DNA from 3 places in the Peribacillus sp. FSL E2-0218 genome. Region 3 is predicted to be linked to each of the others. Evidence: riboswitches for the same ligand, from Rfam matches in the RefSeq annotation. Region 3 holds a riboswitch; each other region holds the start of a gene.
The links. Region 3 has a riboswitch for cyclic di-AMP ahead of MHI53_RS01495 (cation:dicarboxylase symporter family transporter). Riboswitches for the same ligand answer to the same signal wherever they lie in the genome.
Positions count from the first base shown of each region.

Region 1 (10,439 bases), 1.0 Mb from region 3:
AATCCTACATTGGCTTCTTCAATATCAAAAACAGAATCGGCTCCTTTATCTGCAGAAACTTTTGATAGGTTCAAAGATCCGATTAATAAAATAAATAGACTGAAAAGACTAAGAAGTCGAATGTAAAACTTTTGGTTATAAATTCTCATTTTTAAATCTCCCCTTTTTTCCTATATTTTCTGTATAATATCATTATACATTTTTTAAAAAATAATACAAATTAACCAAGTGGAGGTAAAATAATGAAATTATTAACCGGTACTCTAGCATTATCCGTTTCTTTTATACTATTTATTTATTTATATGGTTTAAAGGTTGATTCTTCTATTAAATACAATGCAACATTTTATACTTTTCCCGCACTTCTATTTTTTATAGCCTTATTTTGTTTTGTGTCATTGATGGTAAACAACAACAAAGACTGAAAGAAAATAAAAATGTTTAGGCTAAAAAGGGCGTCAATTAGGCCGATTTCGACTTTTTGACGCCCCTTCTTTAAAATCAAGAATGCTGATTTAAATGCATTCTTGAATTTTTTTTGCTTCTTTTGGCTGATTTTATCCTTTCGGGACAACCATTGCACTCATTCATAAGGAACGGTATCTTTTCAAGCTAATGATATTGATCGTTATGAACACGGCCGAAAATGCCACGAGTACGATAAGATCCAGGAATACATCAGCGAAAGAAAAACCTTTATACATGATGCCGTTCATGGCATCCGATGCGTAATAAAGCGGCATGATTTTGCCGATTTTTTGCAGCCAGTCCGCCATGCCATCCAAGGGGAATATCCCTGTGAAGAAAATCTGCGGCACGATGACGAGCGGGATGAATTGCACCATTTGGAATTCGGAGGTGGCGAAACTGGACAGCAGCGTGCCAAGCGATAAGGCCACGAGTGCGACAAGTATATTCGTCAATAACACGAGCCATATGGAGCCCACGAGCACGATATCCAGTACGTTGACGGCATAGAGGACGACGATGATCGTCTGAATGAGGGCAAATGAACCATAGCCGATCACATAGCCGGCGACGATTTCATGCCGCTTGATCGGCGTGGCCAGCAGCCGCTCCAGCGTTCCGCTTGTTCGCTCCTTCAAAAGCGCGATTCCCGCTATCAAAAACACGAAGAAAAAAACGAAAAAGCTCACGAGCATCGGACTGAAGGTGTCAAAGCCCTTTGTATTTTCATCTCCGTACACATATTGCGATTCAATGGAAGGCATTTTGCTTGTATGTCCTTGCAGTCCCAGCATCAGCTGCATTTGGACGGCTTTTGCCCGTGCTGGTTCGTCGTTCAACAGCGTAAGCTCCATTTTTCCATGTTCAACGTGTAACCAGCCATCCGTTTTGGTTTCAATCATTCGTTTCCTTGAAAACTCCTCAGCTGCCTTTACTTGAAAATCGGCCTGTCCCAATCCAGCGACCGTGCTTTGATCACTGCCGGTTACGACGATTTTCAACTCACTCGCTTCTGTGCCAAAAATGAAGTACATGAGCGTTAAGATGAGCAAGGGGGCGAGGAAAAATAAAGCTAGGGTCCTTCGATCACGGCGCAGCTGCTGGATGATTCGCGTCACGAGAGAGGAAATCCGCATTACCGTCCGCCTCCAATCTTTAAAAATACATCATCAAGCGTTTCCGCCGCAAATTGTCCTTTTAATGCGGCAGGCGTTCCCGATGCAATGATAGCTCCCTCACGCAGCATCGCCAGTTCATCGCATCGTTCTGCCTCATCCATGACATGCGTCGTTATCACGATCGTCTTGTGCTCTTCATCTCTTAACCGCTCCAGCTCCTGCCAAATGTTTCGTTTTAGCATAGGATCGATCCCCACCGTCGGTTCATCCAAAATGAGGATTTCGGGATTTTGGATGAGGGCGATCGCCAAGGACAAACGGCGCTTCATCCCCCCGGAATAATGGGCAATCCGAGTGTTCAAATCATTCGTTAATCCGACGATTTCAGCTGCATATCGGATCCGCTCGCTTCTTTCCTTTTTCGATAACCGATATAGCTTCGCAAAAAACTCAAGGTTTTCAGCACCAGTCAGCTCAGTATACAAAGCATCGGATTGTGCCATATAGCCGATTTCCATCAACAATGTTTCATTTGGCACCTTATGATCGAGAACCGTGACGCTCCCGGCATCCGGCTTAATCAGGCCGACAATCATTTTGATCAAGGTCGTCTTACCGCATCCTGAAGGACCTAACAAGCCGAATATTCCACTTTTTTCTATCGTGAGGTCCAAGGGCTGAATGACCCTTTTATGTTGAAAGCCTTTGGCAATACCTTCCATGATAATCGCATGTTTCATTGGACGCACTCCCTTCCACTTTAATTAACACGGTGTTGAATGTATCATCATTCTAAGGTAGCATGAGTTTCAATACAATGAACAGATTTTGAAAAATGTTCAGTGAAGTGAGGGAGATATTCAGATGGCATCGATTCATGAGGAAATGATACAAAAAACGAAGGCGCATATCCAGCATCACTTCATTGCACTCGTTGAAGCAGAAGGATTTACGCATGTGTCGGTAAAGAAGATTGCAGAGCGTGCGAACATCAATCGAGGCACCTTCTATCTTCATTATGCAGATAAATATGCGTTGATGGATCAATTACAGCAAGACTTGCTGGATGAACTTCAAGCACGCATTACGGCGATTTTACCGAAAGAGGCACTCCTTGCCCTTCATCAGCAACAGCTATATCCGCCTTTCGTCGCGATTTTCCAATTCATCGGTGAGCATGCCCAACCCTTGAGGGCGATTCTTGGTGATCAGGGCGATCCTTCTTTTGCGAAAAAAATAAAGCGTGTTTTCGGTGATGTCCTTTTGGATCGATTGATCAGCCAGCATCCTGCGGCTCTCAATGAAGCATTTCGAACATATATGCACGCCTTTTTGACATCGGCGATTTTAGGGGTGATCCAGGAATGGCTGGAAAATTGCGAGGAACAGCCAGTGGAGGAAATGGCAAAGATACATTTTCAAATCTTGAATTTCATCAGCCAATTACGCACATTCATTAAATGAAATGGATATAAGGCATGTTCACCGCATGCCTTTTCGGAAAGGTCGCTTACACCTTTTTCTCCGCCATTCCCCCTTCACTGGAATAATACCTGCTTTTCACTGGCTTCATACTGAGTACACATAATAAAATCGAAAACGCAAGAAGCATCACGGAACCTGCAATCACGACGAACCGAATCGAAAGGAAATGGGCAGAAGCACCGACAATCACTGTTGTCATAATGATCAATAATGCTTCCAACAAACCGAACATGCTGCCCACCCTCCCCATGATGTCCGCCGGGATATTATTCTGATAAAAAGTTTGAAAGCCAGTATTAGCAAAAGCCAATGAAAAGGCAATAAGGAAAAATCCCGTGGCCGCGATTGAAAACGAAGTCGACACGGCATAAATCATATAACCGATCGAAACACATACGGAACCCAGGCCAATCAGATAGGATATCCGCACTTTACTGATGAATAATGCATTTATGATTGCTCCGGCAATGATACCCGCCCCGGCGATGCTTACGAGGAATCCGTAATCGCTGTCCGACAAAGAAAGCACGCTTTTGGCAAATGCTGCTTCTTGGGAGTCCATGGCCGTTTCCATTACGACCATGCAGCTGAACAAGAAATATATGAGCATCACATATGAGGCTTTCCGGCTGTAATCGAGGACGATGCCCCAATCCTTTTTCACGATGGCCCAGGATAGGTGGCGATCGATAAGGCTAAAGGAATCATCCTTTTCAAGATCTGGCATGAATAGCGTGATCACGCCTGATAATACTAAGGCTAGAGCATTGATATAGATGGCAGCGACGGGGGTGCCGATTATGAAAAGGAGACCCGCTATCGCTGGTCCAATCAAAAAAGCCCCTGAATCGATCAAGCTTCGCAATGAGTTGAATCGTTTTCTTTGTTCGATTGGTATTAATTTTGTTATATACGTCCTTGATGTTGTACCAAACACGGCCTCTGCCATATTGATCACCAATACGAGCGAATAGATCGCCCAAATGGAGGAAGTCAATGCCAGCAAAGCGATGAATGTCGCCCGGAATAGATCAAGTGTGACCATCATATTCCGCTTATTTCTCCGATCGATGACGCTGCCAGCCCAAACATTGGTCAACAATACCGCCAACGGTTTCACCATATATAAACCAGCGACTGCTAAGGGAGACTTGGTCAAATCAAGAACGATTAAATTGAGGGCGATGAAATACACCCATGCGCCGAAGTTCGAAATCCCGATTCCGCACAATAAAATGGAAGGATACTTCCATGATGACATTACATGTTTGAATCTCATCTATTCCCCACCCCTGGTTGTCATGCCCGGCTGAATGGCCTCCCTATCCGGTATTACAACGAAGTCCTTTTTCCCTAAATTTTAACATTATCCATTCCGACATGTAAATGATTCCAACGCAAAAAAACCCATTGATCGGCAATGAGTTTGAAAGCGAAACAAGATATGGATTTTTCGGCTCGTTCAAGTTATATTGCCGCAGAAGAAATGGACGATTTTCACCTTTGGGAAAAGAATTTTAACAAAGGATTCTTTTTCTTGTCGGTTATTCTTAATTCATTCATGATGATTTGATCCTCATGATCGGCTATCCATTTCCTTAGTGCATCTTTATCCTGGCATTGTGTTAAGTATGTCTGGCCGCCCTTGCCTGTAGCATTGATAACATATCGATTGAACGTCTTCTCCATAATTGCCTTGCCCGCCTTCTTTGTAAAGTGTGTTTGATTTTATTTAGGATTTCCCCAAAATAACGATTATATATATTGTCTGAATTTTATTTTTTGAATGAATCGAACCTATCATAATGTGCTAACTAATATTTGTCAATACGTTTTCAAAATGTAAATGAAATGTTAATTTTCAGTTTTGTTAAAGAAATATTTTTTTACAATTTAGGGGTTTACAACTGCTAAATGATGGGAGTAGAATACGTTTTATCCATTTAATATAATTCGGCCAAAACTCAAAGGATTTGAGTACGGAGGACCCAATCATTTGGGGTTAATTCTGCCTTGCAGAAGGGATGAGATCAGCTCTTTCGCCATCCTACCCGTCAGCTAACTTCGTCGGCTAAAGCGAAGGAGGTCATAAGACCGCCTAATTCGGAAGCTTTTTTGCACGTTATTTGTGTCAAATTAGCCGTTCGAGGTTTTTCGCAGGTCTTTTTATTATGCTCTAAAAGCTTCGGAATGAAAGATTGATGGTTCATATATTCATATAATGTTACACATTACATTATCATAGGCAGGGATGATCAATTTGATAAAAGCAAAAAATTTATTGGATCCGCCAAAAATACTTGTACTCGGGTTTGGCATCCTGATACTGATCGGGTCCTATTTATTGACCTTGCCGATTTCCACTGAAAGCGGGCATGGTCTTTCTTTTCTGGATGCTCTTTTCACCGCAACATCCGCTACTTGTGTAACAGGGCTTGTCGTAGTGGATACGGGATCGACTTTCACCACTTTTGGCGAGTTGGTCATCTTGACACTGATTCAAATAGGCGGCTTAGGATTCATGTCATTTGCGACGTTTTTCTTTTTCCTTTTAGGCAAGAAAATTTCCTTAAAAGGCAGGTTACTTTTGCAGGAGTCCTTAAATAATCTATCCATGGCAGGTGTAGTCAGGTTAGTGAGACGACTTTTGATTTTCACCGCCATCATTGAAGGCATGGGCGCCCTTATCTTATCGATTCGCTTCTCATTTGACATGCCAATCGGCAAAGCGATTTATTATGGGGTTTTTCATTCCATATCGAATTTCAATAATGCCGGCTTTGATTTAATGGGGGAATTCAGGAGTTTAACCCCCTATGTATCGGATCCATTCATAACCCTTACGGTCGTCTTCCTCATCACGTTTGGCGGAATAGGTTTCATCGTGATGAATGAACTATACGAATATCGTGATATCCAGCGTTTATCCGTACATACGAAGGTCGTTCTAACGACAAGCTTGATCCTTACGATTGCCGGCGCAATTTTAATCTTTATATTCGAGTTCGGCAACGCCAAAACATTGCAGCCTTTATCCTTGATGGGTAAAACGCTATCGTCTTTATTTCAGTCGGTTTCACCAAGGACGGCAGGCTCTAATACGTTGGATATTCCTGATTTGACTCAGCCTACCTTGCTGCTCATCATTTTCTTGATGTTCGTTGGGGCTTCTCCCGGATCGACTGGCGGCGGGATTAAAACAACTACATTGGCGACGCTTATCGGAACGGTTTGGTCACAGATTAAAGGAAAGGATGATGTGGTCTTATTCCGTCACCGTATTGTGAGTGAAACGATTTTCAAAGCATTATCCGTTTCATTCATTGGCGTATTCATGGTTTCAAGCATCTCCATTCTGCTGGCCATCACGGAAAGCGGAAGTGACTTCTTGATGATTTTGTTCGAAGCCACTTCAGCATTCGCCACCGTGGGACTTTCAATGGGCTTGACCCCAGAATTATCACCGCTTGGCCGGATGCTCATCATTTTTACGATGTTTGCAGGCCGTGTGGGCCCTTTGACTTTGGCCTTTGCTATCGCCATGCGGCGCAAACCAGATCCGTTCCGTCGGCCAAAAGGGAAAATCATGATTGGTTAATCATAAAAGGAGGCGTGTAGAAGATGGGCAAACGACAATATGCCGTAATCGGATTAGGCAGATTCGGAACCAGTGTGGCACATAGATTATATACGGCCGGCCAAGAGGTTTTGGGGATTGATATCAATGAGGAAAGTGTCGAGAATGCGGAATTGAGCGTTACCCATGCAGTCATTGCGGATACAACCGAAGCAGAGACATTGAAATCGATCGGAATCCGTAATTTCGATTGTGTCATCGTAGCCATCGGAAATGACATGCAATCGAGCATTTTAACTACCTTGCTTTTAAAAGAGCTTGGGGTCAAAAAAGTCATTGCCAAAGCCCTTAATAAAAATCACGGCCAGGTGCTCTCGAAAATCGGTGCCGACTGGGTCATCTATCCTGAGAGGGATATGGGGGAACGGGTCGCGAATCAGCTTCTCTCCCCTAACATGCTGAACTATATAGAGCTCTCTAAAGAATACAATATCGAGGAAATCATCCTCCCCATGAGCATGAAGGGAAAAAGCCTCAGAGAGCTCGATTTACGTGCAACATATAATATCAGCGTCATTGCCATCGTCAGTAATGGAGAAATCATCATAGCACCATCACCGGATCAGGATATTCATGAAAAAGATATGCTTCTAGTCGTTGGCAATAAAGAAGATCTAGCCGTCTTTGCCAATATTGAATGATCCACTGACTGTTTATGTCATGGAATCCATGAGGAATGATAGCTTTCACCCTCTATTATTGTTTCCCATCTTGCGCGTATCTATCAAATGTGGTTTCAGTATTAACATCCTATCATTCAAAAAGACCGCCATTTGGCGGCACTCCGAAGTTTCTTTAAAAGCTAGCATCCCCGCGCTTATGTATGTATCATTTTATCGTATGGATCGCTTGGGCTAAAGTCGATTTGACCGTCACCTTTTCAAAAGGCAGTTGAAGCTTGACTGCTTTCATCGCTATTTCCGGCCTAAGTCCTGAAAGGGTCGTATGGATGCCGATGAGATGCAAGGATTCGATCAATTGTGACAGCTGATGTGCGGATGCACCATCTATGGAATGGACGCCTGATAAATCAAGGAACAGTCTTGAGACATTTTTTTCGGCACACTGTTGTAACGTGGTCTCTAGCAAGGACATGCCCCTCGCTGTGTCGATATCACCAATCAGCGGGAGTAACGCTGTATGATCATTAAGAGAAATGATGGGCGAGCTCAATTCATCGATCATTTGCTGCTGGGCTTTCATGATTTTGTTGGCATATCTATGGTTTGCCTCAGTGAACCTTTCCATCACTTCACTGAACACCCTAACCACGATCTTATACCAGGAGTTGATTTCCGCTTGGGTATATTCCTCTTCATGCAATGCCGCAAACTGCTCGATATAATCCAAATATTGTTTTTGTGTCCGGAAAAATTCCCTCAATATGTAATAGATGGGCGTATTTAAATGTTCCTCATCCTGACCGATATCTTCAATCCATTCGTCTAGCTCATTAAAGAACTGGCTTTCTTCTAACGTGAAGATTTGAAAGAAATGTAAATGAAATTGATAGTTTTGCTGCTTCAGTTTTTCGATAACTTGGGGATCAGGAGAACTGTATACCCCCGCCGTATCGTTTTTATTCAAGGTTGCATACCAATCTTCAGTCAGTTGCTTTGCTTTATTTAATAAAAAGGAATATAGTTCTCTATTTCTATGCATAAACGTCTCCACCTATTTATTTATTATAAGAACTCATTTCAATTGGTCTCAAGTCTGCTGGTACCGCGAGTTGGCAGTCCTCTTCCCCTATACCTTCCCTGCTGTTTTTGAAACCATACAACTACTGATTTTTTCGAAAAAAGGATGAACATTGAAATTTTTTCTATTGTTTGGGACATTATTCGTTCGCATCAATTCATTTTAATAGTTTACCATTTTTATTTTTAGTTAACAAATCCACTTGCACTCAAAAAAAGGATCTGCTCCCAGATCCCGCTTTCGCAGCCATTTCTTTTAGAACATCACCTTTTCATGAACAAACCCGTCCAGAGGCCTTGCATTCCAAATGCTTCATCCGTTTTCTTCATTTTACGTATTTCCGCAACTTCGAAATCCTTGAAAATGGTCCTAAGCTTTTCTTCCGTAAAGCCCAATCCTCCCATAAGGCTTCGTTGCCTATAAACCTCCCAATCCGAAATGGCGGCACCACCCAATTCGCCGCCTTCTACAAAACAGGTAATCGAATAGGCCCCTTTAGGTTTTAGCGCTTTCTTGACCATCTCCAGATATTTCAGCCTTCGGTGCGGGGCTATATGGTGAAAACAGCCAGAATCATACACGATATCATATTTTCCTTCCACGATCTCGATGTCGAATAGGTTCCTTTGAATGAAGTTCACATGCACATCCTTTTCTGCCGCTCGTTCCATCCCCCATTTCAGGGCTTCTTGTGACAAGTCCACCGCATCGACGGAACAGCCCCTTTCAGCCAGGTAAATGGCATTTCTTCCAGGGCCGCAGCCTAGCTCAAGAACCTGCCCTGGACCAAGCAGACCCTCATCAAAATACGTTACTAGATTTTCATCAGGAAGGTTTTCGAAAAAAGGGATTCCCTTTTCACGATCTTCGTAAAAACCATTCCAAAATGCAGTTGGCTCCCGTAAAAGCGAGTCGAGCATATTCAATATATCTTCATAGTTTGTAATCGTCTCAGACAACTTCAGCTCTCCTCCCGGTTAACTCCATATTTTTTTTTGATATGGATGCAGCGTACGGTCCTTCCAAGCTTCCAAAGTCATCCTTTCGAATTCTTCATCAAACTCCATCAGGGCTTGGAAATAAACCGCTCCGTGTGCGGGTGGTGCATGAGGCAAACAGGTGGAAATCCAAAAGCGGTTTTTATCTGCATTCCCTTTTCTTCGAGCATCCTCCATATCAACCCTAACGACCTGCAGGGCGACATGCTGATGGAGGTTCACTTCTTCCGTTTTCCATAACCCTAACCAGCTTTTCCCCTTGGATCAATCCGTTCACGATTACCTCTTCAGACTGGTTCGTATAGAAGGATTCCGCTTCAACAATTCTTCAATGAACATTTCACGATGCAAGGGGGAAATGAGAATGTACTGATGGGGGCCATAGGATATTTTTATACGATCCAGTGAAAGCGCCGGTGACGATAACGGATTGAACGACCTATCAATCGCCTGGATATCATCGATGGATATCGTCTTCCGGATGAATGCCGACCGAACGAGCAAGGTCTTATCCTCAATGACATAATACGTTGTGAACCAAATCCATAGCAGTAAACAGATGATGGGAATGGCCGCCCATAGACTGGAAAAATCTTCAGCCATGACCACCGGTGAAAGAATGGCCAGGAAGATCCCGAGAAAAACGACGTACATCCACCAATCCTTTTTTGATGGGTATTTCATGAACTTCACTCCTCTGAAATCAAATGCAAGTTAGCCTTCATTTTTAAATTAGGTATCTTTTTCCAATTATAGTATTTTTCCTAATAATTTTCACCTATCAATACATCTCCTTTCCATTAATTTGTAAGCGTCCCATCATGCAGGATTGCCTTTTGCGCAAAGTACCTTGACTGTCATAGTAATATGCTATAGGATATACAAAAGGAGGTGAGGATTTGATTCAACGCAAACTTTCCTCAGACCTGCTTCGCGGACATGTGGATACAATGATTCTAAAACTCCTGCAAAGTGGCGATAAGTATGGTTACGAGATCAGCAAACTGATATATGTGAGTTCAAATGAGCAAT
Region 1 covers NZ_CP150304.1:4,435,394-4,445,832, forward strand. Annotated here, with positions in the region: gene MHI53_RS21355 (hypothetical protein) at 1-149, opposite strand, end outside; gene MHI53_RS21360 (hypothetical protein) at 243-425, shown strand; gene MHI53_RS21365 (ABC transporter permease) at 588-1,604, opposite strand; gene MHI53_RS21370 (ABC transporter ATP-binding protein) at 1,604-2,326, opposite strand; gene MHI53_RS21375 (TetR/AcrR family transcriptional regulator C-terminal domain-containing protein) at 2,451-3,050, shown strand; gene MHI53_RS21380 (MFS transporter) at 3,097-4,350, opposite strand; gene MHI53_RS21385 (hypothetical protein) at 4,569-4,760, opposite strand; cyclic di-AMP (ydaO/yuaA leader) riboswitch at 5,017-5,159, shown strand; gene MHI53_RS21390 (TrkH family potassium uptake protein) at 5,323-6,669, shown strand; gene MHI53_RS21395 (TrkA family potassium uptake protein) at 6,693-7,349, shown strand; gene MHI53_RS21400 (STAS domain-containing protein) at 7,537-8,370, opposite strand; gene MHI53_RS21405 (class I SAM-dependent methyltransferase) at 8,673-9,368, opposite strand; gene MHI53_RS21410 (PH domain-containing protein) at 9,687-10,091, opposite strand; gene MHI53_RS21415 (PadR family transcriptional regulator) at 10,307-10,439, shown strand, end outside.
Region 1: it holds a riboswitch for cyclic di-AMP, as region 3 does, so the genes downstream of both, MHI53_RS21390 (TrkH family potassium uptake protein) here and MHI53_RS01495 (cation:dicarboxylase symporter family transporter) in region 3, are expected to answer to the same signal.

Region 2 (10,439 bases), 2.5 Mb from region 3:
TTTTGCCGACATTTTTTTAACGGCTTCCATAAAGGCTCCGGCTGAAGCCTTCCCTTCACCAATTTCCCTTAATCGCTGTTCCCATTTGGCTGTCATCTCTGGCGAGGCGAGGATTTTCTCCCCAATGGCTGTAATCAGCACTTTTCCTTTATCGGTTGCAAATACCTGGTTCTTTTTGACATCAATGTATTTACGGTCTTTAAGCATGGTAATGATGCCTGCTCGTGTTGCTTCGGTGCCAAGGCCTTCCGTTTTCATCAGGACTTTTTCCAACTCTTCATTATCCAGATGTTTTCCTGCCGTTTTCATCAAGGTGATCAGCTGGCCCTCCGTATAGCGCTTTGGCGGCTGCGTTTTTCCTTCCTTCACCTTAATCTTGGCGACCTTTCCGGAATCCCCTTTTGAAACCTGCGGCAATAGGACATCATCATCTTCTTTGTCATTTTGGAAAATGACCTTGCGCCATCCTTCTTGGATCTGTTGCTTGCCCTTTGAAATGAATTCGGCACGCCTATCGACAAGCGTCTTAATGGTTGTATAATCAAAAATCGCCTTTTCATAATGGGCGGCAATCAGCCTCCTGACCACCAAGTCATAAATATTGCGTTCTTCAGCGGAAAGACGCTTTGGATCGGTAACCTGCTCCGTCGGAATTATGGCATAGTGATCCGTCACTTTCTTTTCATTTACATACCGTTTATTATTCATGATGCTCGGCTGCGGCAAGGGGAAAAGGGATTCATATTCCGAAAAGCCGCTTAGCTTTTGCAAGATATCAGGGAATGTCGCGGCTTCCCCCTCTGTCACATAGTTGGAGTCGGAACGTGGATATGAGACGATTCCTTTTTGATATAAGCTTTGAACGATATCGAGAGTCTGCTTTGGTGAATATTTATAAATCTTATTCACGGTTGCCTGCAATGACGATAGATTGAACAGCAAAGGAGGCTGAAATTCCTTTCTTTCTGTAGCCATTTCGGCTATTTCCGCTTCCTTGTCCTTACAGAAAGCGGCAATCTTTTCAGCAAGTTCTTTTGATTTTATTCTTGAATCGTTGTTCTGCTGCCATTTACCCTGGTATTTATTACCATCCATCTTGAAGTCAGCGAACACTTCCCAGAACGGTTCAGACTTGAACTGTTCAATCTCCATTTCACGCTTCACGATCAAAGCGAGGGTGGGAGTTTGAACCCGTCCAGCTGAGAAAACATCCGATACACCCTTCTGCTTCAATAAAATGCTATACGCCCTGGATGCATTCATGCCAACAACCCAGTCTGCACATGCCCTTGTATAGGCTTCATGATAAAGCGGTCTTGTTTTTTCTTCGCTGATCAGGTTCTGGAATCCTTCATAAATGGCTTTCGGAGTCAAAGAGGAAATCCATAAACGCTTCATCGGCTTATGGATGCTGCATAAATTCACGATATTGCGTACAATCAATTCTCCTTCACGCCCTGCATCGCCGGCATGGATGATTTCATCGACATCCTGCTTCCTAAGCAACGTCTTCACGACATTGAATTGCTTAGCCTTTTGCCTGGTCACTTCATATTGAAACCTCTCTGGAATCATCGGTAACGTATCCAGCGACCATTTCTTCCAATTTGCATGATATGTCTCCGGCGATACGAGTTGACACAAATGCCCGACTGCCCATGTCACATAAGCACCATCGGGAAAAAGTTCATTCGCCATGATTTCTATATATCCCTGTTGCTTCTTCGTTTTAAATTGAGCTGCCAACGTTGAACCTTGATCCGGTTTCTCCGCTATGATTAGCTTCATGTTCATCTTCACCTAATCCGTAACAAAATATCTTTCCCTATTTATTATACCTTAATTATTTCAATCGGCTATAGATGAGTTCGGATTAAACCATAGGAAAATGATGATTGAACATTCATAAAACTCCAACCGGATATCGGAAAAGCTATCTGGTCGAAAGGTTCATTATATACCCCGATCCAGCCAAAAGAAGTAGAAAAAGAGAGTTCATTGAACCCTCCTTTTCTACACTATTTTAGTTGGTCCAATGCTATATTCAACGTTAATACATTCACCCGGGGGTCCCCGAATACTCCTAATGACCGTCCTTCAGTATGTTTATCAACAAGATTATATATACTTTTTTCAGATACACCTCGCTCTTTAGCAATGCGTGATACCTGAATTTTCGCCCCTTGGGATGAAATATTTGGATCAAGGCCCGAACCGGAATTGGTCAGTAAATCAGCAGGTATCTCCTCTTGTTTGACAGTAGGGTTATCTTTTAGAAATGTTGCCAAATCTTTTTTTGTGCGCTTGATCATGTCCTCATTGGATGGGGCATAATTGGGTGTACCTGATCCTGTCGCATCATATTCTATAGAAGAAACACGACCATGAAAGTAGCCCGGCTCTTTAAAAGATTGACCAATTAGTTCAGAACCTATGATTTTTCCTGATTCGTTTTTTATTAAACTGCCATCTGCTTTTGCAGGCATTATAACTTGAGCAACACCTGTCATTAGTAACGGATAGGCGATTCCACACATAACAAGGAGCACTAAACTTAAGCGAATATTTTTCAACATGAATTCTCACCCTTACTTTTAATTTTAAGCTACTTGTAGCATGACCAGCAGTATATCGATAAGTTTAATTCCTATGAAAGGAACGATCACGCCGCCCAAGCCGTATATGAACAAGTTCTTTTTAAGTAATTTTGAAGCACTCATAGGAACATATTTCACACCCTTCATTGCCAATGGGATGAGAAGGGGGATAATGATAGCATTAAAAATTAAAGCTGATAAAATGGCACTTTGTGGTGTAGCCAGATTCATGATGTTTAAAGCCTTCATCTGAGGAATGGCCAACATGAACATAGCTGGAATAATTGCAAAGTATTTGGCCACATCATTAGCAATACTGAAGGTTGTCAAAGCGCCCCGTGTCATGAGTAACTGTTTCCCGATTGCCACTACTTCGATTATTTTTGTAGGGTCAGAATCCAAATCCACCATATTCGCCGCTTCCTTCGCTGCGATGGTTCCTGTATTCATCGCCAATCCAACGTCTGCCTGTGCCAATGCAGGAGCATCATTCGTCCCATCTCCCGTCATCGCCACAAGTTTGCCTTGTGCTTGTTCCTGTTTAATGACCGAAATTTTATCTTCAGGCTTCGCTTCAGCAATAAAATCATCTACTCCCGCTTCTTTTGCAATGGTACTAGCTGTCAATGGATTATCACCGGTACACATAACGGTTTTTATGCCCATTTTCCGCAATTCATCAAAGCGTTCCCTCATGCCTGGTTTTACTGTATCCTTCAAGTAAATGACACCCAGTACACAGTTCCCTTCTGTAACAACAAGTGGAGTACCGCCAGCAGTTGCGACTTCATTCGTAATGCTTTCTAAATCGCCAGGAACTTTTCCACCTTGCTGCTGTATATATTGTCTAATTGAATCAGCAGCACCTTTTCTGATTTTTCTACCATCAGAAAAGTCTGTACCACTCATCTTGGTTTCAGCCGTGAACTCAATTCCAACTGTCCCGGCTTTATCTAATTCTTTATCAGATAAACCGGCTTTTTTAGCAAGTTCGATGACAGATCGGCCTTCAGGCGTTTCATCGTGTAATGATGAATGAACAGCCACTTTATTTAACTTAGCTTGGCTTATCCCCTTAACCGGTAAAAAAGCTGAAGCCATGCGGTTCCCATGGGTGATGGTTCCTGTTTTATCGAGGATGATGGTATTAATGTCACCAGCTGCTTCGACAGCTTTTCCCGACATGGCAATGACGTTAAATTGAGTAACCCTATCCATACCCGCTATCCCAATGGCAGACAATAGGCCCCCAATAGTCGTTGGGATTAAACAGACCAGTAATGCCACTAAGGTGGTGATGGGTAATGTGACTTTAATATAAGAAGCAATTGGTACTAGTGTCGTGCAAACAAGCAAAAAGATAAGGGTCAAACTGACTAGCAGGGTGCTCAATGCAATTTCATTAGGGGTTTTTTGTCTTTTAGCTCCTTCAACGAGATGGATCATTCGATCAAGAAAGGATTCACCTGGGTCCGAAGTGACGACAATTTTGATAAAGTCACTGATGACTTTCGTTCCTCCAGTCACCGAACAGAAGTCCCCACCTGATTCCTTGATTACGGGAGCTGATTCCCCAGTGATTGCGGACTCATCTACAGCTGCTACTCCTTCAATGACATCACCGTCGGTTGGAATTATATCATTGGTTTCCACCAAGACAATATCACCTTTGCGGAGTTCTGTGGCATCCACTATCTTTATATAACCATCTTTTTGGAATAATTTTGCCTTAGTATCCTGTTTCGTCTTTTTCAAACTATCAGCTTGCGCTTTACCCCGCCCCTCTGCTAATGCTTCGGAAAAGTTAGCAAAGAGTATTGTAACCAGCAGTATTACGCTTACGGCAATGTTATAACCTCTATCCGATGTTCCTCCAAAAAAGTTTGGGAGTATGGATAGTAAAAGAGTGATAACAAATCCTATTTCAACTACAAACATGACAGGATTTCGAGCCATTATTCTTGGATCTAACTTTTTAAAGGCATCTTTTATAGCTTTCCAGACAATTTCCTTATTGAGAGTCCCATTACGCTTTGTACTCATTTTAGAATACTCCTTTTCTTCGTTTATCTAATTGTAAGCCATTCGGCTACCGGTCCGAGTGCAATGACCGGGAAGAACGTCAATGCCCCTATAACCGAAACCGTTGCCAAGAGAATGACCAGGAAAGTGCCATTATCCGTCTTGAACGTTCCAATCGTCTCGGGAACTCGTTTCTTAGTAAGTAAAGATCCTGCGACAGCGATTAGTGCAATCATGGAAAAGTAGCGGCCAAACAGCATGACCATTCCGGTGGATATATTCCAAAATGGAGTGTTATCCCCTAAACCTTCAAAACCGGAGCCATTATTGGCGGCTGAGGAGGTAAACTCATAAACAACCTGCGAAATTCCATGAAAACCCTGATTAGAAATAACCGAAGTGCCCATTTGTGTAGCTAAAGCAATGGCTGACGGAACTAAGATGAATAATGGATGCAAAAGGATGGCAATGGCTATTAGTTTCATTTCCCTGCCTTCAATTTTCTTCCCTAAAAACTCCGGCGTACGTCCAACCATCAATCCAGCAATGAAAACTGCCATTATTGCGTACATAAGGATATTGACCGTACCTACTCCATCACCGCCGAACACACAGTTCAACATCATTTCTGCCAATGGCACTAATCCGCCAAGCGGAGTAAGCGTATCATGCATATTATTGACCGTACCTGTCGTAGCAGCTGTCGTTACGGCTGTGAAAAGGGCACTCTGAGCGATTCCAAACCGAACCTCCTTGCCCTCCATACTTCCATTCTCTTGAGATATTCCCATTTTTTCTAATGATGGATTTCCATTTTGTTCACTGAAATACGTAACACCTAAAAACACAAGGAACATTAATCCCATTGCCGTAAAAAGAAACCACCCTAGTTTTTTGTTTTTTGCCATATACCCAAACGTTAAGGGGAGTGCTACAGGTATCAGGAACATAGATAGAATCTCTAAGATATTGGTGAAACCATTAGGATTCTCATAGGGATGTGCCGAGTTGACACCAAAGAATCCACCGCCATTTGTCCCTAAATGTTTAATCGACTCCAATGCCGCTACAGGTCCGCGTGCAATATTCTGTGTCGCATCTTCCAATGTAGTGGCAACGGCTGTGGGATCAAGGGTTTGCGGCACCCCTTGGGATACTAGGACAAGCCCGATTAAAATAGATAACGGCAGAAGCATCCTGGTGATGGAACGAATTAAATCCACATAAAAATTCCCCATACTGCGCTGCCCGGTCAGACCTCTGAAAAAGGCCATACAGAGCGAAAGGCCGGTAGCCGGTGTCGTGAACATCAAAAATATGATGACGACCATTTGCGATAAATAAGAAAGTCCCGATTCCCCGCTGTAGTGCTGCAAATTAGTATTGGTAAGGAAACTTGCAGCAGTATTGAATGCCAATAACGGATCCATATTGGCTATATTACTTGGATTACCTGGTAATACGCCTTGAAAGCGAAGGATCAAGTACGAACTAATAAACATGACCATATTACTCAAAAGTAGGGCCTTAGCATATTGCTGCCAGTTCATATCACCCGTATGGATACCAGATAGTTTAAAAATGCCCCGTTCTATTCCCCCAAACATTCGATCTTGTTTTGTTGTTTCAAGGGAATAAACATTAACTAAGTATTTCGCCAGCGGTATGGCAATAATAATAACGAGTGCCAATACCAGACCGATTTGAAAATAATCCATTTGCATTTCCTCCGTTTTGTAGCGATTAATATTTTTCCGGATAAATTAAAGCATGAACCAAGTACAACGAAAGTGCTCCAACAATAATGAATAAAAGCATGCTACTACTCTCCTTTTTTTTCGATAACTTTGTTACAAAAATGGAGAAATCCAAAAAACAGCAAGAATGAAAAAGTTGTAAGTGACACCGAAAAAAGATCCATCATCATCTCTCCTTCCAAGCGATGAATATATTAAACAATTAAAATGGCTCACCCCCTTAAAGTTATTAGGTTCCGCTTGTTAGCAGCCAGTCATAGCTGTAACCGTCTGGTTTACTGACGATGACAAAATCGGCTCCCATTTTTTTATATAGACTGGAATTTCGATGATGATGAGTGACAACAAACAGCCTAAAATGTTTGAGCCCTGAAAAAATCCTCACAAGATTGATTCCATCAAGTAGACAATTTGGGAACAAATAAATACAGCTATACCGGTTTGATTTATCAACCATTAATCCATCACAATCCTCCAGTTCTCTTGTCGGCATCAACCATTCTTCATCATAATCTACAATTTCCAAGTTACTTGTATCCGTGTGGGTGGCTCCTATACTTCCCTTTACAGATTTGTATAAATCCCCTTTTCCAACAATCAGCACTTTTCTCATGCAATCCACCTCATTAGTACTTTTTGTGACCTAGTTTCAAGCTGCATACTATCTGGGGAAGTGTAGCCTGCCAGTTGAAAACATAAAAAATAGACCAATGCTTACTTTTCCCCCATATATGCAGCCATGCAGGAGCTATCCATATCCGCGCGCAAATCAAAAATGATTCACGCACCGGTTATTGGATACGCTGCATTAGCAAACAAATATAATTGGAGAAAAAGTACTCATTGGTCTACTTAACGCCCAGTCAGCATGTGCTTTCTTTGCGTTCTGTCTTCCATGATCCTTTTTCATATGAAAATAGGCAAATTAAAAAGACCTACTTTATCATTCATGTTGCTCATTGCCGTTTTCACAACAAAAAAGCCCCATGATTAAGGCGGTCTCATGACCTCCTTCGCTTTAGCCGACGAAGTTAGCTGACGGGTAGGATGGCGAAAGAGTCTCTCATCCTTTCTGCATAAGCAGAATTAACCCCAAAAAATTGGTTCCTCCGTTCCTGATCACTCAGGACTAAGCCGTGTTTCAATTGTTGGTGTTGAATATGTTGTTATTCTAAGCTCGTTACCTGCCACTTGTAAATTGGCATTTTGGGGCGAATAAGACCAGTTTGCCCACTTATTCTATAATATTCTCATTTTTCCTAATGTTTCCTTATGATAACACTAATTTTCTCGTTTAAAAAAACTTATTTTCTTTATAAATCTTACTATTTCAAGTTAAGAATCATTTTTTCGAATGTTATTGACAAGACTCAGGCCGGACATTATGATAAGTTGCATAAATTGGGAGAAAAGCAGGGGAGACAATATGGTGAATTCCAAAAAGAAACTAGAGGCAGAAATAAGTGCAGCCTTTATAACATTTCAGCGAGAGCTTATGGGCCGAGGTCCTCAAGAAGCGAAAACATACATTGTACAGGATATGGTCATTACCCGTTTTAAGGGAGTGCTGACTGTGGAAGAAAAACACCTTGTTTCCCAAGATACCGGGCGGAGGCTAGTCAAAGAAATGAGGCAGGTGTTAAGGGAAATGTACAGTAAGGATTTTGAGGAGATCGTGAATCGGCTGACGAATTGCAACGTTCTTTCCAGCCATAGTGATATCAGCACGAAAACGGAGGAAAGACTGGAAGTGTTCATTGTAGATAGAGACCTTGAAAAATTCTTAGAATCCAAGGCATAATTTTGACCCTTCCTCTTCCGCAACACCCCAAATTACCAATTCAAACAAACCCAGAATGATAATCAACTGGGTTTGTTGTTAATACTATGTGTATTCCCACACAGGTTACATCCCTCCCTAATTAAGGAATTCGATTTCCGTAATTGCATTATTAAGGTTCTTTAAGTTTTTCAACCATTTCTGGTTTATGATCGGCAACCACCAATACATCCAAATGGCGAACCGCACGAAGCAATTTTTGTACAACCGATCCTTTCATGATTTCTTCCAGCCTTTTTCGGGCAGATTGTCCGATTATAACCTGAGTCGCATTTTTTTCATATAATCGTTTAACCACCTCCCCAACTACTTTTCGTCGATGATGCGTTTCATACATGTTGAAATCCCCCCCAAGCCGTTCCGTCAATATTTTTAGTTTTTCCAATGTTTTTTCCTCCTCCTCTTTTAGAGGCGAATGATCCTTAACGTAAGCGACGAACCAGTGTGCTTTTAACCGATAGGCAATACGGAAGCCCCGCCGAATTAAACGTTCACTATCCGGACGCAAATTAACACAAACAAAAATAACCTCCTGCTTTCTCCAAGGTCCCCTTAAGGTCCGCTTTCTTTCCCATGACTCAAGCCTTTCGTCCACATCATCAGCTACCTCACGTAAAGCTAATTCACGCAGAGCTATCAAATTGCCCGTTTTGAAAAAATTGCTTAGAGCTTGATCAATTTTATCTTTAGCATAAATATTCCCTTCCAGCATTCGTTGCTGCAAGCCAATTGGTGACATGTCAATAAGTTCAATCTCTTTTGCGATATGCAGGATATGATCCGGTACTGTTTCACGAACGCGGACTCCAGTAATTTGTTCGACACTATCGTTTAAGCTTTCCAGATGTTGAATGTTCATAGTGGATATAACGGAAATGCCCGCTTTCAAAATTGTTTCGACATCCTGGTGACGTTTTTTATACATACTTCCAGGTACGTTTGTATGAGCCAATTCGTCAACAAGAACAACCTCAGGTTTCCTTTTTAAAATCGCGTCTGTATCCATTTCTTCCAGCACTACATTTTTATATTGTATTTTCCTTCTCGGAATTAGTTCTAATGTGCCGATTTGTTCAAACGTATCCTCTCTTCCATGCGTTTCAAGAAACCCAATTACAATATCTATCCCCTTCCTTTTTAGTTCGTTTGCCTCACGGAGCATCGTATAAGTTTTGCCAACACCTGGCGCAGCCCCGATATACACGTTCAATTGCCCCTGGCGGATCTTATCAATATGATCTATTACCTCTTCATTTGACAGGCGGCGATATGGATTCCGATTATGTTCATTCCACTTGGCCGGGATCACCCTTTCACCATTTTTCCCCGTTCGGTCAGCGACGATAAAAACATCAATATTTCGGCTTTTTTGAAGTATCTTATTAATGATCGATCCGTGAATGATTTCCTCCCAACGGCTTCGTTTCGATTGACCCATTACGATTCTTGTAACATTTTTCTCAGTTGCATAATCTACTATTTCCCCAGCTACATCCTCTCCTGCAAGGGGACGTTCTTCAAATTCCCCACCTATTTTATGTACCAGCTTTTTAATAGATCTCCTGAAGGTTCCCTCCTCCTTTGACAATTTCTTAATGGGAGAATAAAGACACACCACAAATAACTCCCCGCCCAGGCGTTTTGCCATTTGTTGCCCGCGCCGTATGAGAATGGATCCATTCCAATGGTATTGGACGGAAACAAGGACTCGCTCAGAAGCACCAGATGGCCCTATCAATCCTTGTTGTTCACGGTAATCATCTAATTCGTCATTAACCTCTCCGGCTAAAAAACGGAGGGAAAGCTCCCGTAATACGGCCAAATTGTCTCGTCTGAATAATTTCCCCCTTTTTCCTTTCGCTTCTTTTTTTTGTTCGATTAAGTCATCATGAAGGCGATTAAGAATTTGTTCCGGGGTAACGTCCAGAAGCTTCACCTCGTCTGCCATTGCAAGCGTATTATCTGGAACACACTGGTCCACTTGAACCCTCACTCCCAAAAGCTTTTCAGCTACCTCCTTCACACCCTCCAATTCATAGATGTTAATCGTTGTGATGACACTTATGTTGTAGCTCATTAACGTTAGCACATCATCTAATCTAGTCTTATTTGAGGCATCTGGACGGTTGCGATGGGCCAAGGCGTCCACAAGAACAACTTCAGCATTCCGTTCAATGATGGAATCAATATCCAAATCTTGTTTAAGGATCCCCCCCTCCATCC
Region 2 covers NZ_CP150304.1:2,933,575-2,944,013, forward strand. Annotated here, with positions in the region: gene MHI53_RS14070 (DNA topoisomerase III) at 1-1,788, opposite strand, end outside; gene kdpC (potassium-transporting ATPase subunit KdpC) at 2,019-2,576, opposite strand; gene kdpB (potassium-transporting ATPase subunit KdpB) at 2,601-4,640, opposite strand; gene kdpA (potassium-transporting ATPase subunit KdpA) at 4,664-6,337, opposite strand; gene MHI53_RS14090 (hypothetical protein) at 6,606-6,989, opposite strand; cyclic di-AMP (ydaO/yuaA leader) riboswitch at 7,382-7,522, opposite strand; gene MHI53_RS14095 (DUF2294 domain-containing protein) at 7,803-8,177, shown strand; gene MHI53_RS14100 (universal stress protein) at 8,329-10,439, opposite strand, start outside.
Region 2: it holds a riboswitch for cyclic di-AMP, as region 3 does, so the genes downstream of both, MHI53_RS14090 (hypothetical protein) here and MHI53_RS01495 (cation:dicarboxylase symporter family transporter) in region 3, are expected to answer to the same signal.

Region 3 (10,439 bases):
GCGATTCCAAGCTGAGTGAACGATTCTTGGATATCTTCGGTCACACCACCATAGTCCACAGTGACACTTGCTGGAAGGTCTAATTTTTCAACTTCCTTTTGCACTTCTTTTGTTACTGCTGCAACATCATCCGATTTGATCGTTGCAGAAACGTCCGCGTAAATTTTTCCGTCGCGGCGGCTTATCGTATCGGATGCCTTACCTTCCTCGATTTTAACAACCTCTTTTAAAGGTATTTCCATTCCCATTGGAGAAGTGATTTTCGTATTCTCGAGATCTTTTTTATCTTCGAATGTCTTTTCTTCTGTCTCTACATAAACTTTGACTTCTTCTCCATCTTTCTTGATAGTGGTCAAAGCATCGTCTTTGTTCGAATTTGCAATGGACATGCCGACTTGGGCGGCCGTTAGTCCAAGTTCACTAAGTTTCTTCTGGTCTGTCACGAGTGTATATTGCTCATATGCATCGGATAGACTTGAATCGACATCTTTCAATTGTTTATTTTTCTTCATGATGTTTTGAATATCATTGATTACCGGTTCAATGTCTTTTTGTGTATTTCCATAGACATAAAGAGTCGTTTCATTGCTTGATGTAGATGTGAACTCTTGTTGCTTCCACGTTCCGGGAGAGTCAAGATTGGTCAGATATTTAATGATCTTTTCTTTCTTTTCCCCGAAGTTTTCGGTGTCTTCATCATAAAGCACATAGAAGAGCGCGGAATTACTGGAGCCGCCCATCATGCCGCTCATCATGTTTTCACCTAGTGTGTATTGGACTGTTTCCACATCATCCTTATTCATCAGGTACTTTTCTACTTTTTCCGTTTCCTTTTCAATATCCTCTTTTAACTCGCCAGGTGCTGGAGTATAAGTGACGATGATCTGCTTCTCTTCATCTGCAGGCATGAAGCTGACGCCGATGCTTGGAATGAGGAATAAGCTGCCGGCCAATAATACTATAGCTGTACCGAATGTAATCAATTTATGGCTTAATGACCAATTCAGTGCCCTGCGGTAGAAACCGGATAGCTTGCTTGGTTTTTCTTCATGTGACTTCAACTCTTTTTCGGAAAGGCCGTTTTTAAATAATGAGTCTGCCATGGCCGGTACAAGAGTGATGGCAATGATTAATGATGCGACTAATGCAAACACCATCGTTAAAGCGAATGGCATGAATAGCTCGCCAACAGGTCCCGTAACGCTTGCCAACGGCAGATATACGGCTACAGTAACAATTGTTGATGAAAGGATAGGGATGAACATTTCCTTAGTGGCGGAACGAATCAATTCGCCGCCTTTTAATTGTTCGCCTTTTAGTGCCATCCTTCGATAAATATTTTCGATTACCACTATTGAGTCATCGACGACTCGGCCAATCGCAACAGTCATGGCTCCCAATGTCATGACATTTAGTGAGATATCCATTTGTTTGAGCACCAAAAGGGCTGCCAACAAGGATAGTGGAATCGAAATGACGGAGATTAGGGTCGTTTTGAAGTTTCTTAGGAAAAGCATGATCACTATGACAGCAAACAGACAGCCGAAAATGGCCTTGCTAATCATCGTTTCGACAGAGTCCTTAATCGGTTTTGCTTGATCAAGCGTAGTATGTACGCCCACGCCTTTAAATTCATCTTTAAAATTGGAAACTTGGTCTTGCACTTCATCGACAATGGCGACTGTATCGGCATCAGGCGATCTTGTAACCTGTATTCCAATTGATTCGCTGCCGTTTGTCTTCGAAATGGACTCAGCCTTACCGATGATTTTCACGTCGGCAATGTCCGATAATTTGACACTTTGCATTTGGGGAGCGGTTGGTGCCGTTCCTGGGGCCGCTTGATTAGCTTCCGCTTGCCCCTGTGCCGGTGCTGTTTGTGCTTGTGCTCCTGCTTGTGCTCCGCCAGTTAAGGGAATCTTAATGTTTTTCAGGTCTTTTAGCGTGGAGATGTTACCGTCAACCACGATCGTTTTTTCTTTATCGTCAAAGTTATATAAGCCAAGCGGCATGTTGACATTTGCGGCTTGAATGACCTTTTTTACGTCCTCTTCATTAAGCCCGTATTGTGCCATCTTTTTTTGATCGAATTCAAGGCTGCCTTCATTAACTTGTTGACCTGAAATCGTTACGGATGTCACCCCGTCGATTCCTTCAAGTTTAGGAACTAACACATCCTCGACATTTGTTGTCAGGGCAGGCAAATCAGAATCCTTATCGGTTACACTAAGTGCGACAACCGGAAAAGCATTCAATTCCAACTTGGACACGCTTGGATCATCTACGCCATCAGGCAGTTCGAGCTTCTCCAATGCTTCTTTCACATCTTTTACAGCATCGTCCATGTCCGTATCATAATCATATTGCAATTGGACGGAAGAAACATTGGCCATGGAAGACGAACTGACCAATTCTACTCCTGATAGATTGGTGACTTTTTGTTCAATTTGGTCTGTGAGTTTATCGGCTACTTCCTCAGGTGCAGCCCCGGGATATACGGTGGAGATGCTGATTAAAGGGGTGGAGATGTTTGGGATGGTTTCTTGTTTCATGTTTAAACCGGAATATAAACCTGCTGCAACGATGATGATTGTAAGCAACCAGATTGCCAGTTTATTCTTTAAAGAAAATTTGATTATCGAATTCAAGCTTTGTACCCTCCATACATAAGATTGTGACCAGCCGGTCATAGACTCAAATATATAGCATATTAATTACGATTGCAACAGATAGTAATCCGTAGCCATATCATTGAGGTTTCAAGGGTTTTGAGATACAATGTGGATGAAGTGACTCGATGGTCATACAGGGACAATATTTTAAGGATAGGATGGATCTGATGAATGAAAAACATAAATTGATCATAGATAAATCGGTAGAGCTTTTCTCGGAGAAGGGCTATCATGCTACCTCGGTTCAAGAGATTGCCGAAAAGTGCGGGATAGCAAAGGGGTCTTTTTATAATTATTTTAAATCGAAGGAAGAGCTGCTCGTATCCATTTTCAAGTACTTCTATGAAGCGTTGACGGACGCTTTGCTCGATTGGGAGCTTGATGTTTCTTTGTCCAATAAAGACAGGTTTCTAGGGCAAATCTCCGTTCAAATTGAACATATGGCGGGGAATACCAACTTAATTCAAATGCTGATGCAGGAGCAGATGGTACATATCAGTAAAGAACTGGATCAGTTCTTGCATTATATCCATGAAGAAGGGATGATTTGGTTCCAGCGTAAAATTACGGAGTTATACCCGGAACTGCCTGCAGAATTTCTGCCGGACTGCACAGTCATGCTGGATTCATTGTTCAAAGGATATATGGGCATCCTCATGAGGAAAAAAGATGCTTTTGATGTGGAATTATTCCCTAACTTCTTTTTGAATCGGCTGGATTCGATAATCGCAAGCCTGCAAAACATGGAAGACCCACTATTGAAGCACTTTCCTTTGCCGAATTGCACGTTGCATGACATTAATCCAAAAGAGGAAATCCTTTTGATCATCACTAAACTATTGGAAATGGAAACCCAAGAAGAAGGAAGGAAAGCGAGTAAAAATACGAAAGCATTGAGTGCGATTCAAGAAGAGCTATCTAAAGGTAAGCCAAGATCGATAATATTGGAGAGCCTTTTATTATTCTTGGAAAAAAGTGATAAGAAGGGCCCCTTATATTCAAAGCTTGTCTTAACGATGAAGGAATATTTAACGAATATATGAAAGAAAGGGGCGCAACGCCTCTTTTTTTTATAGTGTATGTAAATTACATTTAGTCATGAGTGCGTTTCAAATGATATGGTTTAGGAGAAAGTATAGGTAGTGAAATGTGATTTGTTCATTATACGTATAGGGGGGAAGATCATGAGATGGAAAAAAGGAATGCTGATTTATAACGAGAATGCAGGTAATCACAAACTGGCAAGAAACCTCGAAGGTTGTCTTCCGGTGATTGCACCACAAATAGATGAGTTCCTTATTATGAAAACCAAGGAAAAAGGCGATGCTCACCGTTTTTGTTTGGAATATGGGGAAGAGATGGATGTAGTTTTCGTATTAGGAGGAGATGGAACGGTCCATGAGTGTGTAAACGGTCTATCACCACTTGCGAAGCGGCCGTTGTTCGGTGTTTTACCTGGAGGGACCTGCAATGATTTTTCCAGGACGTTAAACATTCCCCAAAATGTACGCCAAGCTGCGGAAGCCCTTGTTAATGGCAAGGTTCGTCCCATCGACATCGGGGTGGCCAATGATGTGTATTTCTCTAATTTCTGGGGAATTGGACTTGTTTCCGAGACCTCGAACAATATTGATGATCAGGAAAAAAACCGGTTCGGAAAGATCGGTTACTTATTAAGCGCGATAAGGACGATTGGAGATAATGACGGCTTCCAATTCAAAGTCGAATTTGATGGGAAACAGATGGAAGGGGAAGCGCTCATGATTTTGGTCATGAATGGCTCATTCATCGGAACCAATGTTTTGCCTTTTCCGATGCTGAATCCTGATGATGGGAAATTAGGCGTTGCCATTTTGGAAAATGCAAACTTTAGTACTTTTTTAGAATTAATAACGATGAAACGTGAATGGTCCGAAAATCTCGGTTCGAATTCCGGAGTGACTTATGTACAGGGCAGTAATTTAACTATTGAAACGAAGACGCCGCTTGATGTGGACATGGATGGAGAAAACTATAGCAGCCAGACTCCTGCGGGAATTAAGGTGCTTGAACACCATTTATCGGTATTAACCCCAAGTTAGAGAAGAGCGGGGGTTAATTATGTGTTTTTTGTTTTAATGGTTCCTTATATCTGCAATTGTTTCCAAAATAAGATAAAATATTAGAAGAAAGATCAATTTTTGCAGGGGGAACACATATGGTTTACCAGGTAAGATTGTTAAAGGGCATTTTTGAGCCTGACAGGAGTCGTTATCAGCTGCAAAATGCTGAGGCGATCACTCGACTTGGAAGTAAATTGCTATTGTTATATTTTCTTAGTCTTATTGTATTTGCCATTGGTGGATATTTTGGGATTGGTTCCGAAACCTTTTCCAAGCAAATCACGACGATGAGTATGAATGAATTCGAAGCGGGTAAGCTGCTGATCATGGGCGGCAATATGATTGCCGGTCTCCTTTACCCTTCTTTATACATATTTTTAGCGTCTCTCTATTTTTGGATGATCGGGGATGTCCCATACATAAAAGTAGTAATCGTTCAAATGATCCTATTTTGCTTGCAGTTATTGGAAAAGGTTTTGCTGATTCCGATGTTCATATTGTTACATGTAGGAAACGACGGCAATCCCTTTTCACTCGGAGTCATAAGTCAGCATTTTCTCAGCAATGATTACTTTATACATGTTTTCAGTGAAATCACCATTTTTCAATTGCTGATCATATCCCTGCAATACTTCTATATAAAGGGATTTTCAGAACGAAATCATTATTTGATTTTTTTATTGGTTGCGCTATTCTATTTGGTCACATGGTTTGCCAAAGCCTTTTTGGCATACATACATGTGGGAGTATTTGTCTAAGGCGGGTGAAGGGGAATGAAAGGGAAATGGAAGATAACCGCGGTCTCCGTTGCGTCGATCGTTTTAATAACAGTTAACATATATCTTATTGAAAAGAAAGAAAGCAAAGTGGAACGAACCGTTTTCGTGGAAAACTGGTCAAAGGTAAAAAAAGATACCATTACGGATACCATTCAAACAAAGGCGATTGTGAAGCCTGCAGAAGTGCATGATATTTATTTCGATGCCAAGAAAAACGACTTCCGGAAATTCCTCGTAAAAGAAGGGGATGTGGTTACCGCTGGCACATCATTGTTTGAGTTTACGACAACGGAGCTTGATGCGCTTAAAGCGGATCTATCAGCGGAGAAAACGGCTGCTGAAGGAGAAATTTCAGGGATCGACCAATACATAGCGAAGCTGAGGGCCTATCAAGGGAATCTGGACCGGGATCCTGATAAAGCGGTCATTGATGATTCGGTAAAACAAAAGTTGAACATTGATATAACAACAAGCTCCTCGGACCTTATTAAAAGTAACATCGAGCAAGAAATGTACAAGCAAGAACTCGAAAAAAGCCGTTTGAACGAGAAAGTGAAGATGTTGAGTACCCAGTTAAGTTCAATCGAGACACAGACCAGCGCGGTCGAGACGACCAGTGAGGCTGACGGCATAGTTAAAAATATTAACAAAAACCTTAATAATCCCATCATATCCATAGCTTCTGCAAATATGGGAATTGAAGGGGATTTCTCTGAAAGTGAAATGAAAAAAGCCAAAGTGGGCATGACTATAAAGGCAAGCGTCCCCGATCTAAAAAAGGAATTAAAGGGGAAAATAAGCCGTATCCATTCGTATCCGGCAGAAGAGCCGACACTAACAAAAGATAACCGTTTTCCATTTCAAGCGATGATCGAAACGGAAGGTGAAGAAACTGAGCCGTTGTTGGTTGGATCCAAGGTAAACCTATCCGTCATAACCAATGAAAAGGCGGGTGTACCTTCTGTCCCTGTAGGAGCTGTTCAACAAACCAAAAAACCGCATGTCTACAAATTGACGAAAAAAGGCTATTTGGATAAACAATACGTGACATTGGGGCTTAAGGCTGAAGGAAAACAGGAACTTATAAAGGGACCTGCAGTAGGAGATGCCATCCTGATGGAACCGGAGAATGTGATGAAAAACCATTCTCATTTCATTACGCCCGTTCACTTCGAACAAGTGAAGATTAAAACCTACAAGACGTTCACCACTAGGGAAAAGGTAAGATATTTATTGCTCGGAGTCCTTGAAAAATAGCTAAAATCTTTGTGTGAAAAGAGTCTGAATAATATATCGGTATAACTATTTTAGATAAATCTAGAAAATAATTTTTTGTATAATCGGTCTACTATACTGAATTTTCAGACATTTTTAAAGATTTTTTATATGTTCGACAAGAATAAATATTTACAGATTAAAGTTTTTAGTATAATATTTTATTATAAGTTAATTCGCTTAATCTTATTCAAGAACGGGGGACCCAACTTTGTGGATTTAATCCGCTAGGGGTGAATTCAGAAATGAAAGGGCATTTGTGTTTCCAATTCCTAACCCGACAGCTAACCTCGTCAGCGTCTTTAAGGGAACATGTGTGAATATTCACGCCAATAAGAAATCGACACATGAAGTGTCTTTTTTTTCGGCGTAAAGATAGAGTTTTTCAAAAAAAGAAAAATTACTTTCTTTCTATTAGTATCTGTTTCCCTTACCGAGACAAACGTTTTTGCATCAAAGACTTTATAGAAGGTGAGGAAAGTACATGAAGAAAATTAAATTAAGTTTAGCAAGCCAGATCTTCATTGGTTTAATTCTAGGGATAATCGTTGGAGCCATTTTTTATGGTAATGCGACAGCTCAAAACTTTTTACAGCCATTCGGGGACATTTTCCTAAGAATGATCAAAATGATTGTTGTACCAATCATTGTGTCAAGCCTGATCGTTGCAGTTGCGGGCGTAGGTGATTTGAAAGCTGTAGGTAAATTGGGTGCTAAATCACTTTCATACTTTGTAGTGGTAACCCTTACAGCGATTGCTGTTGGTCTGATTTCAGCTAATATCATCCAGCCTGGTGCCGGTGTGAATATGAATAATCTGGAACAAACAGATATCTCCACATATGTTGATACAGCAGAAACGAAGCAGCATGAATCATTTGTGGACACGCTCGTTCACATTGTGCCGTCCAATCCAGTAAAAGCCATGGTAGAAGGCGATATGCTGGCAATCATCTTCTTCTCCGTATTGTTTGGACTAAGTATCGCGGCCATCGGTGAAAAAGGTAAACCAGTATTCCGTTTCTTCCAAGGTACAGCAGAAGGAATGTTCTACTTAACCAATATGGTCATGAAATTCGCTCCTATCGGGGTATTTGCCCTAATTGGTGTGACCATCTCCAAGTTCGGTTTGGAATCTTTAATTCCGTTAGGGAAGTTAGCGCTTTCTGTATATGGAACCATGATTTTCTTTGTTATCGTCGTTCTGGGGCTTATTGCAAAATTTGTAGGATTCAACATCTTTACGTTAATTAGACTTCTTAAAGCGGAATTGATTCTTGCGTTCTCTACTGCAAGTTCAGAAGCCGTTCTTCCGAAAATCATGGAAAAAATGGAGAAAGCGGGATGCCCGAAACATATTGCTACATTCGTTATCCCGACTGGATATTCATTCAACCTTGATGGCTCGACATTATATCAAGCATTGGCAGCTATCTTCATCGCTCAAATGTATGGAATTGATTTGAGTGTTTATGAGCAAGTTACGTTAATGCTTGTACTGATGATTACTTCCAAGGGTATTGCAGGCGTACCGGGTGTATCCTTCGTCGTTCTTTTAGCTACATTGGGAACCGTTGGTATTCCTGTCGAAGGTTTAGCGTTCATTGCCGGTATCGACCGTATTCTTGATATGGGACGTACGGTAGTCAATGTAATCGGTAATTCACTGGCTGCAATTGTCATCTCTAAATGGGAAGGTCAATTCAATCCTCCATCCGCCGAGGAATTAAAACAAGTTTCTTAATAACGAAAATCCAGAGTGAAGGTTCACTCTGGATTTTTTTTAATTTAAAACGCGGCTTCGTCTATTGACGGCTGCAAAGACACCCCTGTATCACATAGGGTCTCAAATGCTCCTGAAATCTTACCATCACACCAGGCGAATTTGGTCATTCCGGTTCAGAGTTGTTCTCCAGATTGCCTCGGCTCCATCCTTATCATGAGTACCCATTTTTTATCATGTGGATATTTAAATGTGCGGAGTTAGTTCATTATATAAAGGTGAAAGTGTAGTGCAAGCTTCCGTATTTAGTGAGGATGAATGAATATTCTCGGTTATATAACCTACGTCAAAACCAAAAAGTTTGTTAAAATAACAGTATTGATTGCAAGTTCGGAGGGGGTCTGGTTATGAAGAATGTTAGCGATGATATATTATATATGCATATGCAAGCTTCCCAACGGTTTGTCCTATTTAACGGACTCAACTTTCGGGAGTTTTCCTATTCACTGCCATTTGCCTTGGATTCCATCTTATTATTGAAACATCAATTCGATGGTGGGGAATACAATTTGAATGTGCTGCTTGAGAGTGCTTCGTCAGAGTCCATCGCCAAGCTTCTTAAAGAAAACGTCCGCTCATATGGTGATTTTTGCTGGGTCGACTTTGAAGAGGCGGAAGGGCTGAATGAGCTGGAAGGAAGGGAACTGGCGGAGCTTTTATATTTAGGTCATACCAAGACCCATTTGCAGCCTCCTTTTTTTCCTAAATTGAATAACCAACTTGCGTACCTTGCACAGGACGATGGATGGTTCAATAAGGTCTATTTTCGATCTCTTTCAACATTTTATATAATGTTGGGAAGTTTGATCCCCCTAAAGCTGGAGCTGCTGAAAGTAGAGCGGACGTGGCTCGGAGTCCGAAAGAAAAAAGAGTTGACGGCCATTCCTCTGGAAGTTATTTCCACCTTGATTCCGATACTTGCCGAGGGCATCGTTTTTTCGTTTCGAGATGCTAAATATTCAAGAGCGAAAATAGAAATTCCTGTATGGGTCGTAGGTGATTATTTAAACATGGACGAGATGCATGAGGACTTTTCAGACCGAAACGCTAAGAGTCCGGATGTCTTCATCACTTTCAGCAGAAAGGAAAAAATATGGGATTGTGTCATCAAAAATGATTCCTACAAGTGAAGATTCTCGATCTTTTCATTCTTTAGTAGTAAGACTTACTATCCCATGCATACAAGATAAGAGGGGATTCAGTGAACGGCAGCCCTTAGAAATGATTGGAAATGCATCGATGATGGAAGTTTCGCTTTTCCCGTTTTAGTGTAAAATGATACAATGAACATGGTTAAAAGAATATTGGAGGGTAATAACTCATGAAAACTAAACTTGGTTTGCTTTATGGTGGAAAATCTGCGGAGCATGATGTTTCAATGCAGACAGCTTTAGCGGTCATTAAAGCTCTCGATTTAGCAAAGTTTGATATATATCCGATTTACATAACAAAAGAAGGTTCATGGATAAATGGACCGAAATTGACGGCACCTGCCGAGAATGTCGCGGCTTTGACTTTCTTACCTGAAAAAACGACTTCCCCGCTGGCGCTGCAAGCACATTCAACTGATGAAAATAGTGAATCGACTGGATATGACGTCATTTTTCCATTGCTTCACGGTCCAAATGGAGAGGATGGCACGGTTCAAGGAATGTTGGAACTGCTGAATCTCCCTTATGTAGGGAATGGCGTATTAGCGTCGTCAGCTGGAATGGATAAGGTTATCATGAAAAACATCTTCGCCCAAGCTGGACTTCCTCAAGTGAAGTACACGTGGTTCATTCGCTCCGAATGGGAGGCCGATAAGGAAGCTGGCATTAAAAAGGTT
Region 3 covers NZ_CP150304.1:290,806-301,244, forward strand. Annotated here, with positions in the region: gene MHI53_RS01470 (efflux RND transporter permease subunit) at 1-2,648, opposite strand, end outside; gene MHI53_RS01475 (TetR/AcrR family transcriptional regulator) at 2,840-3,715, shown strand; gene MHI53_RS01480 (YegS/Rv2252/BmrU family lipid kinase) at 3,857-4,753, shown strand; gene MHI53_RS01485 (hypothetical protein) at 4,870-5,532, shown strand; gene MHI53_RS01490 (efflux RND transporter periplasmic adaptor subunit) at 5,548-6,810, shown strand; cyclic di-AMP (ydaO/yuaA leader) riboswitch at 6,996-7,142, shown strand; gene MHI53_RS01495 (cation:dicarboxylase symporter family transporter) at 7,313-8,572, shown strand; gene MHI53_RS01500 (hypothetical protein) at 8,959-9,741, shown strand; gene MHI53_RS01505 (D-alanine--D-alanine ligase) at 9,933-10,439, shown strand, end outside.